3 regions of the Roseateles aquae genome follow, and region 2 is predicted to be linked to each of the others. Evidence: predicted binding sites of a transcription regulator. Region 2 holds the regulator's gene; each other region holds the start of a gene.
The links. Region 2 encodes FNR, which switches genes on or off when oxygen is low (the NO sensors DNR and NnrR bind a similar motif). Its sites were predicted from a motif close to TTGATNNNNATCAA; they were not measured.
Positions count from the first base shown of each region.

Region 1: a site for FNR is predicted at 1,907-1,920, ahead of cobA (uroporphyrinogen-III C-methyltransferase). Genes of this name have one in related genera too.
Region 3: a site for FNR is predicted at 1,771-1,784, ahead of RQP53_RS20630 (TraR/DksA family transcriptional regulator). Genes of this name have one in related genera too.

Region 1 is NZ_JAVXZY010000001.1:456,341-459,611, forward strand. It holds gene ahbB (siroheme decarboxylase subunit beta) at 1-301, opposite strand, end outside; gene RQP53_RS02010 (cytochrome D1 domain-containing protein) at 301-1,494, opposite strand; gene RQP53_RS02015 (c-type cytochrome) at 1,491-1,850, opposite strand; gene cobA (uroporphyrinogen-III C-methyltransferase) at 1,978-2,811, shown strand; gene RQP53_RS02025 (Crp/Fnr family transcriptional regulator) at 2,796-3,271, opposite strand, start outside.
Region 2 is NZ_JAVXZY010000002.1:584,721-587,991, reverse strand. It holds gene ccoG (cytochrome c oxidase accessory protein CcoG) at 1-766, shown strand, start outside; gene RQP53_RS07815 (hypothetical protein) at 776-1,036, shown strand; gene RQP53_RS07810 (hypothetical protein) at 1,036-1,338, shown strand; gene fnr (fumarate/nitrate reduction transcriptional regulator Fnr) at 1,419-2,153, opposite strand; gene hemN (oxygen-independent coproporphyrinogen III oxidase) at 2,342-3,271, shown strand, end outside.
Region 3 is NZ_JAVXZY010000010.1:142,498-145,768, reverse strand. It holds gene RQP53_RS20635 (hypothetical protein) at 1-1,494, opposite strand, end outside; gene RQP53_RS20630 (TraR/DksA family transcriptional regulator) at 1,831-2,232, shown strand; gene RQP53_RS20625 (hypothetical protein) at 2,299-2,679, shown strand; gene RQP53_RS20620 (AraC family transcriptional regulator) at 2,744-3,271, shown strand, end outside.

The DNA.
Region 1 (3,271 bases), on a different contig from region 2:
TGACCCGCGCGGCCGCCGCCTGCAATCGCTGCGGCGGCACCGCCATTGCACACAGCAGCGCCGCACCGCCGGCACCCGGGTTCCAGATGCCGCCGATCCGCGACAGGCTGCCCGCCTCGTGCAGCGCCTGCAGCCGCTGCAGCACCAACGTCGCGTCGCAATGCAGCAGCTCGGGCGGCGCCCCGGCCAAGTTGTCTTTCAGGCTTTCGGCCAAGGCAGCGAAGGGCCGCTCACACAAGGGGAAGCGCTGCTGCCAATCATTGAGCAGGCGCGCATCGATCACGGACATTGCGCTTGGCATCACAGTCCCATCCTGTTGGCGCGGCTGGTGAAGAAGATGCCGCTGGGCGATTGCGCCGTCAGCGTGGCGAGCGTGGCAAAGCTGCGGGTGTCGACGACGCTGATCAGGTCGCTGTCACGCGCCGAGATCCAGACCGCCTCGCCACGCGGCGTGAACTCCAGATGCAGCACCGCCTTGCCCGGCTTGAAGGCATGAACGACGCGCTGGCTCTGTGTGTCGATGACCTGCACGGTGTCGTAATCGGGCACGGCGAAATTGACCCAGACCTGGCGGCCATCGGGCTGCGCCATCACGAACACCGGCTGGCCGGCCACCGGGATGCGCGCCACCTCGGCCCAGCTCTGGGTGTCGACCACCAACACCTCATGGCGGCCAATCGCCGGCAGATAAGCCAGGCGCCCGGCGATGGCCCAGCCGCGCAGATGCGGCATCTTGAACACCGGCAGCGGCTGCGCGCCGCGGCCATAGCCGGCCAGGATGCGTTCGACCCGCGGCTCGGCGGCCCACAGGTCGATCTTGGCCAGTCCGTCCTCGCCGAACAGGCCGGCGATGTAGTGGCGGCCATCGGGCGTGATCAGCGCGTCATAGGGTTGGTGGCCGACACCCTTGAACTTGCGGATCTGCGGCGCGCGCGGCTGGCTCAGATCGGCCAGCCAGATCTCGTCGGCGTCGAAGAGCGAAAAGATGAAGCGCTGCCCAGGCAGATCGGCCAGGCCGACGACGCGCGACAGCTTGCCCGGCGCATATTCGGCCGGGATGTCGGCGACCAGGGTCAGGTCTTGCGTATCAAAGACCTTGATGCCGCCGGGCTGGTAGTTCTGTGCAACGACCCAGCGCCCATCCTGCGAGATCGCGCCGCCGATCGAATTGCCGCTTTGCTGCACGCGGGCCACCAGCGTCATCGTCGGCAGGTGGACCTTGCTGAGCGCGCCATCGCGGCCGAACACATAGGCATGAGCCCCGTCACGCGAATAGACCAGCGAAGCATGCGACAAATCGCCGAGCCCGTGCACGCGCCCGATGGCGCTGCGCCGGCTGGTGTCGAGCAGCTGCAGGCTGCCGCTGGCGCGCTCGACCACCAGGCCCAGATCGCCGGTGCCGCGCAGCTGCAAGCCCGTAGCCGTGGCCGTCGGCGGCCTTGAAGCGCAGGCGGCCAGCACCAGCAGCAGAACGCACAGAAGCAGGTTTCTCATGGTGTCTTGTCCTTGGCCAGCAAGGCCGCATCACTTTGCAGATAGGCGGCCAGCCAGTCGGCCTCCTCGGCGCTGAGCAGCGTCTTCCAGGGCGGCATCGGCGTGCCAGGGCGACCGTGGTAGATCACCGCGGCAATGGCGCTGTGCGGCAGCGCGCGCATCGCTTCGGCATGCAGGGCCGGGCCAAGCCCGCCGCGCAGCGTCATGCCATGGCAGGAGCCGCAGTCCTGCCTGAGCATGCGCAGCAACTGCTGCTGGCGCACCGCTGGCAGCGGCTCGGTCAGGGCCGGCCGCGACGCCAACAGCAGGCAGACTGCCACAACGCCCAGCCAGGCTGCGCTTCGCTTGCCACCCATGTTCTGCACCTCCACTTTCCATGTGGCAATGCTTGCTTGACGCCGATCAGCTGTCCTTGAACTGGTTCAAGGACGCGGCCTGCACGCTGTTTTCACAATGGGCTCAAGCATTTCTCGGAGCCTGAGCATGAGCCGACTGGACGAACCCCGCTTCTTCAACAGCCCCTCTGTCATGCTGGTAGGGGCCGGCCCCGGCGACCCCGAGTTGCTGACCCTGAAGGCCGCGCGGGCCCTGGCCGAAGCAAGGCTGGTGCTGTACGACGCGCTGGTCTCACCGGCCGTGCTGGCGCTGTGCCCGGCCGAGGCCGAGCTGATCTATGTGGGCAAGCAGAGCGGCCATCACCATATGAGCCAGGAAGCCATCATCGAGCTGATGATCAGCCTGGTTCGCCAGGGCCGATCGCTGCTGCGCCTCAAGGGCGGCGACCCCTTCATCTTCGGCCGCGGCGGCGAAGAGGCCGAGGCGCTGGCCGCGGCCGGCATCCCCTTCAGCTGCATTCCCGGCATCAGCGCAGCGCAGGCCGCGGCGGCGGGCGCCGGCATACCGCTGACCCACCGCGACCACGCCGGCGCGCTGGTCTTTGCCACCGGCCATCTGCGCGCCAACGATCAGGCTGGTGCCGACGGCGCCGCGGCGCATTGCGTCGATCTCGACTGGCCACTGCTGGCCCGACCGCATCAGACCGTGGTCATCTATATGGGCCTGGGGGCGCTGGAGATCATCAGCGCGCAGCTGATCGCCCATGGCCTGGCCGCCGACACGCCGGCCGCCGTGATTGCCAGCGCCAGCCAGCCCGAGCAGCGCTGCCTGCGCGAACGCCTGGACCGGCTGCCGGCCCTGGTGCGCCAGGCCGCCGTGCGCTCACCGGCGCTGCTGCTGATCGGGCAGGTGGCGGCGCTGCACGAGCGCCTCTGGCCCTCGCTGGCGCAGGCCCGTGAAGACGCTCACTGCAAGGTGTAGTGGGCCAACCGGCGCGGCTGCATGATGCGGATGTCGCGCCGGCAGATCTCGATCAGCCCCTCGTCCTCCAGCTCGCGCAGCACGCGGGAGAAGTATTCCGGCGTCAGCGACAGCCGCGCGGCAATCGTCGCCTTGCTGACCGGCAGCGAGACGGTGATCGGCTCGGCGCCGCTGCCGGCTTTGCCGCCGCCCTGCTCGAGCAGATAGCCAACCACGCGGCGCGCGCCGCTGTGCAGGCAGTAGGACTCGACGTCGCGCAGCAGGCCCTGGATGCGCTGCGAGGCCCCGGCCAGCAGGCGCAGCGCGAAGGCCGGGTCACGCCGCACCTGGGCCGTCAGCGCAGCAGCCGGCAGGCGCAGCAGCAGCGACTCGGTCAGCGCCTGTGCGCTCAGCGCGTGGGCCTGCTGGGTGAAGACCAGGGTATCGCCAATGCTCTGCCCAGGCCCCACCAGCTCGAACA
Region 2 (3,271 bases):
CGCGCGCTTTCAAAGCGCGATGTTTGACAAGGACACGCTGATCATCAGCTACGAAGCCGAGCGTGGCGAACCGCGCGGCTCACGCAGCAAGAAGGCCGATCCCAAGGCGCTGGGCCTGGGCGAGTGCATCGACTGCACCTTGTGCGTGCAGGTCTGCCCGACCGGCATCGACATTCGCAAGGGCCTGCAATACGAGTGCATAGGCTGCGCGGCCTGCATCGACGTTTGCGACGGCGTGATGGACAAGATGGGCTACCCGCGTGGCCTGATCCGCTACGACACACAGAACGGCATGGCCCAGCACCTCGGCCGAGGGCAGTTGCTGCGTCGGATGTTCCGGCCTCGCGTGCTGATCTACACCGGCATCCTGTTCCTGGTGTGTGTGGCCTTGCTGGTCAGCATTGCCACCCGGATGCCCTTCAAGGTTGATGTGGTCCGGGATCGCGCCTCACTGGCTCGGCTGGTCGATGATGGCTACATCGAGAATGTCTACCGGCTGCAGATCATGAACGCAACGGAAACGCCGCAGCGCTACACCGTGCAGGCCACTGGCCTGCCGGGTTTGAAGCTGACGCAGCCCGTCGAAGTCACCGTGGCAGCGGCCGAAGCACGCTGGTTGTCGCTGGCGCTGCGCGTGCCACCCGAGGCTGCTGCCCAGGCGGGCGCCGGCGCGCATGAGATCCATTTCGATATTCAGCGCGAAGCGCAGGCGGGTGATGCCGCCCGCGCGCTGCGCGAGAAATCAACTTTTGTGGTTCCCCGATAGGAGAGGCAGATGCCGACATCAACGCAAAGCGAGCAAGAGTACGGCCAGCGCAAGGCCTCCTGGTGGCGCGAGAAGATGATGTGGCTGGTTGTGGGTGGCCCGTCGGTGGTCGTCGTGGCCAGTTTCATCACGCTCGCGCTGGCGCTGAAATTCCCCGATCCGGTGATTGAAAAGAGCGACCGGCTTTCGGCTGACAGCGTCACCGAGCAGAGTGCGGCCATGCAGCCGGCAGTCAAGGCACGCAATCACGCGGCCACGGGCGGTCAGTGATGCTGGCCCCGACCTCCCAGCGCATTCCCGAACGTCCGGGCCTGGGACGTTGGGCCATGTATGTGCTGTGGCCAGCCTTTCTGATGGCCGGCGTGACCGAGGCGCTGGTGTTTGCCGTCATCGATCCCAGTGATCTGAGCTGGTTCGGTCAGCAGCCGATGGACTTGTCCCGGCAGGCCATCTACACGCTGAGCTTCCTGATTTTCTGGGCCCTGATCAGCCTGGCGGCCAGCCTGACGCTGGCGCTGGCCACCTTGCCCGAGCCGCCGGATGACGCCCATCCGCGAGGCTGGCCACGCTGAGCGCCATCATCTGATCAGCCCTAAAACGAAACCCGCCACAGGCGGGTTTCGTCTTTGTTCAGCCCGCAGGCTGTGGCCGATCAGCAGTGTGCGCTGTTGACCAGCTTTTGCAGGCCGGCCTGATCGATGATGCGGATCTGGCGCTGCTTGACCTCCAACAGCCCTTCGTCCTGGAACTTGGAGAAGGTGCGGCTGACCGTTTCCAGCTTCAGGCCCAGATAGCTGCCGATTTCTTCACGTGTCATGCGCAGCACCAGGGCCGAGGCCGAGAAACCGCGGGCCTGCAGGCGCTGAGTGAGGTTCAGCAAGAAGGCGGCCAGTCGTTCTTCGGCACGCATTGAGCCCAGCAGCAGCATCACGCCATGGTCGCGGACGATCTCACGGCTCATGATCTTGTGGAACTGGTGCTGCAGATCGGTGAACTCGCGCGACAGCTCTTCCAACTGACCGTAGGGAATCACACAGACCTGCGAGTCTTCCAGCGCGACGGCATCGCAGGAGTGGCGGTCATTGCTGATGCCGTCCAGACCCAGCAGTTCGCCCGCCATCTGAAAGCCGGTGACCTGATCGCGACCGTCTTCGGCCGAGATGCAGGTCTTGAAAAAGCCGGTGCGAACGGCGTAAAGCGATTGGAACGAGTCGCCGCTGCGGAACAGCGTATCGCCCCGGTTGACGTTGCGGCGGGTGGCCACCAGCTGATCCAGACGTTCGAGGTCGCCCGAGTTCAGTCCAACGGGCAGACACAACTCGCGCAAATTGCAGCTGGAGCAGGCGACCTTGAAGGGCTCGGATTTGATCGGCGGGATGGCATTCATGTGGCGCATTATGGGCTGGGCAGCGCTCTTTGCACCAATGCCGTTGCCGCTTTGCACATCGTTTGCCAGATGGGAATCGGAATTGAACATGACCATCCTCAAGAATTGGGGGCATTGTTTACCCGGGCTTGCCCAGCAAGCTTGACCTGGGTCAAACCCCGCGCGCGCAGGCTTGGCACCATGGCGACATGGAATCTCAAACCGCTGACAGCCTGCCGGGCATCACCGAGGAAGTCTTGCGTCGCTTCGACGTCTCTGGGCCGCGCTACACCTCTTATCCCACCGCCGATCGCTTTGTCGAGGCTTTCACCGCCGAGCAGTACCGCCAGGCCCTGGTGCAACGCGCCGAGGGCGGCATGGTGGGTGGCGGCACGCCACTGTCGGTCTATGTGCACATTCCATTCTGCGAATCGGTGTGCTACTACTGTGCCTGCAACAAGGTCATCACCAAGCATCACGACAAGGCCGCCGAGTATCTTGATGCTTTGGTCATGGAGATGGACCTGACGGTGGCGCAGCTGCAGCGCACGCAGACGGTGTCGCAGCTGCATCTGGGCGGCGGCTCGCCGACCTTCCTCAGCGATGCCGAGCTGACGCGGCTGATGCAGGACATTCGCGCCCGATTCAAGCTGGCGCCCGGCGCCGAGGTGTCGATCGAGGTGGATCCGCGCACCGTCACCGAGCAGCGCCTGCGTCATCTGCGCGAGCTGGGTTTCAACCGCTTGAGCTTTGGCGTGCAGGACTTCGATCCGGCGGTGCAAAAAGCCGTGCACCGTGTTCAGAGCTTCGAGAGCGTCGCCACCTTGATGGCGCAGTCGCGCGAGCTGGGCTTCGAGTCGACCAATGTCGACCTGATCTACGGCCTGCCGCAGCAAACCCCGGAATCGTTCGCCCGCACCATCGCCCAGGTGGCAGCGTTGAAGCCGGATCGTATTGCGCTCTATGGCTATGCCCATCTGCCGCAGCGCTTCAAGCCGCAGCGCCGCATCGACGCCGCATTGCTGCCGGTCGCGGGCGACAAGGTGCGCATGCTGTCTGGCGCCATCAGCGGTTTCCTTGGCCACGGCTACACCTATATCGGCATGGACCACTTCGCGCTGCCGACCGATTCGCTGTCG
Region 3 (3,271 bases), on a different contig from region 2:
ATGGAATTGAGCCAAGAAGCCTGTGCCGCTGGTCCAAACCGCGTTGCCTTTTGCATCTTTGACTTGGATAGGCTGCCCCCACGTCATGCCATCAACGGAAGCCTCGAGCTGGTAATCGCGGCCCTGGCGCAACGTTTCCAAGGGGCGGATAGCATAGGCCGCCCCCTGCCGTTCGGCAGTCGCGGCGACGTTCCAACTCGGCAGACGCCGTGACAACGACCCCGAGGTGTCGACAAAGCGGAATTGCAGGCTGGGGCTGTTGTCGGCCACAGCGCGGCCGAACTGCAGAGGGAAGCTGGCCCCTGCCTGCGAGAGATCTGGGCGGGCTGCAACAGGTCGCTGAAAAAGTGCGTCTGCTTTCGTGTATTCGAACTGTCCTGCGCCCCCCCCCCTCTGGGCAGAGGCGCGGTCCACATTGCTTTCAATCAGCACGCTCTGCCATGGCAGCAGAACCCTGACACTCTCGCCGTCGGTGCCGAATAGGGGGCTCCAAAGGCCAGTGCGGACGTCACTGACGAGGGCTAACTCCTCCACTGCGACTAAACTGGTGTCTACCACGCTTTGAGTTGTGCGCTTCGTCAGTTTGGCCCGGGCGTAGACAACAGAGAAGTCGGGCGCCGGCTCAATATCCAAGAGGTAATCCGCCAGCCCGGCTTGCATGCCGAACTGTTTCGCCGGGGCATTCAGATTGCCCGTGAAGGCGTGTGGCGTGCTCACCTTGATCACGCCTCCAAGAGCGCCCGTGTCCAGCAGGAAGACCGCCGTAGTCTCAAATGAGGCGAGGTCATAGCGAACGCGCTTGATCACGTCGATCTTGCTGAGCACCTCAGTCACCGGGCGTGCATCGCGCACGGCGGTCGTTCTCCAGTTGTCCGTTTCGCTGGACAGCACGCGCAGTTGCGAGCCCACAGCCGTTTCTGACCACTCTGCCGTCAGGGACCCTTTCAGCGTAGCTGTCAGGTCGAATGCCCCGATGGGCATGTCCTCCATCCAGCTCACCTGAAGCTCGTCTGCAACTGTCAGCCGCGCCTTCACAGCCTGGTCAACGGACTTGTCTGCAGAGAGAACTTCGAGCCTGACTTTGCCGCTGACCTTGCGCTCCAGGATCGGCACGCCGCACTGGTCAAGGGTCGCAGAGATGACGTCTCCTGGCGATGCGTAGCCGTTGCTGTCGCGATCATCCAGTTGCAAGGCAATGGTGCCGGTGAAGGCACAGCGTGCTGTCACCGACAGCGAGCCACCCGCACGAGCAAACCGATGAGCCAGGTCAACAGCGAATTGCCCGTAATTGATGAGATGCCCCGTCTGGCTGACAACGATATTGGCCAGCCGCTGGCTTTGCTCGATGCCGTATCCGGCGCCGAACCGGAATGTTGCCTCGGGCGGTGGCTGCACGAGGTCGGGTTGGCCTGTGCCGCCCCCTCCGCTTCCGCCTCCGCATCCTGAAAGCAGGATGACGAAGGCGATGCCCGGTACCCAATGTCGTTTGATCATTTCCGTCTCCCTCTTTTGGAGTCACCGCATGCCATTGCTGATGGTTTCGATGCTCACTGTTGTGAATGCCGCGCTATTGCGCTTTGCACGGCGGAGATGGTAGCCGATCAGAGGCGGCGTTAGGCAGGCATACGGTCAGGCCAAACAGTCTCCACGTTTCCCAGGCGAGCTCCGCCAGCTGAGCGTGAAGCGGCAAGTGCGCAGCGCCGCCCCTGAGCTCAAGGCGCAGCCAAGTTTCTGCATTCATGATCTTGCGGAGCGCCACAGCAGCATTGATTGACACATCTCAAGGCAAGCGACACTCGTCAGTGTGAGCATGGACCCAAGGAGATCGCCATGAGCACCCACCCCCCGATCAGCCCGGCGCAACGTGCTGCGCTGCAAGCCACACTGGAGCAGCAGCAAGCCGCGCTGCAGACGCAGCTGGATGCCCAGCTCGGCGGCGAGGGCCGCGTGGCCCACGCACATGAGCAGCTGCAGCAAGATGGCGATGGCGAGCGCGCCCACAACGCCGACCGCGAACTTGATCTGGCCCGCAGCGACCATCTGCTGCAGGCGCTCGGCGAGGTCAATGAGGCGCTGGCGCGGCTGAATGCCGATGGCTATGGCCTGTGCTGCGACTGCGGCGAAGCCATCGCCTATGCCCGTTTGGCGGCCAGCCCGCAGGTGCTGCGCTGCCTGGCCTGCCAGTCAGCCACCGAGCAGCGCCAGGGCCTGGCCAGCCACGCCACCTTGTGAACCGCTGGCCCTGCGCTGCCGTTCGCATCACCCTCTCACCCACATCACTCAAACCGGAGGAATTCCATGAGTCTGTTCCACGCCGTCGTCCAGCTTGATCATCAAAAAGCCCAGGTGCTGCAGTTCGATGCCGACCATGTGGTTGCCGAGAAGATCAAGGCGCACAGCCATCACACCAAGCAGCACGGCAGCGCGGTGCGCAGCGAGCATGAGTTCTTCGCCGAGGTCTGCGCGGCGCTGGATGGCATCACCGAGGTGCTGATCACCGGCTCCAGCACCGCCCAGGCGGACTTCCGCCACTACCTGGAAAAGCATCGCCCGCATCAGGTCAAGCAGGTGGTCGGTTATGAAACTGTCGACCATCCGACCGAGAAGCAGCTGATTGCGCTGGCCCGCCAGTACTTCCTGAAGCACGACCGCATGGCCGGCGTGCCGACACCGACCTGAGCCCTGCAGTGCAGCGCGGCCGACTTCCAACACCACCGCGCTGCTCAGCCAGAATGCGGGCACCATGCCCGCCGTTCAGCCACGCCGCCACAGCAGCCACCAGCATCGCCTGCATGCGGTGCTGCGCCATATTGACGAGCACCTGGCCGAGCCGCTGAACCTGGTACCGCTGGCCGGGCTGGCCTGCTTGTCGCCGTTTCACTTTCACCGGCTGTTTGCCGCCTGGACCGGCGAGACGCTGGGCGACTATGTACAGCGCCGCCGCATCGAGCTGGCCGCTGTGCGCCTCGCCGCCCAGCCCCGGCTCGCGGTGCTGGAGGCGGCACTGGCCGTGGGCTTCGGCTCGGGCGAGGCCTTCAGTCGCGCCTTTCGCCGGCATCTGGGCTGCAGCCCCAGCCAGTGGCGGCGCCAGGGCGGCCGTCAGAACAGCAATCCTGATCAGGTGAATCGCAACGGCGATCAGGCGCGGCACGCGAGCGCCGCGAACAATGGCCACTCCTTTGCGGAGTTTGATGCCATGCCCGTCCAGCTGATCACACGCCCACCGACGCCGATTGCCTATCTGCGTTACGAGGGCCCCTATGGCCCGCCG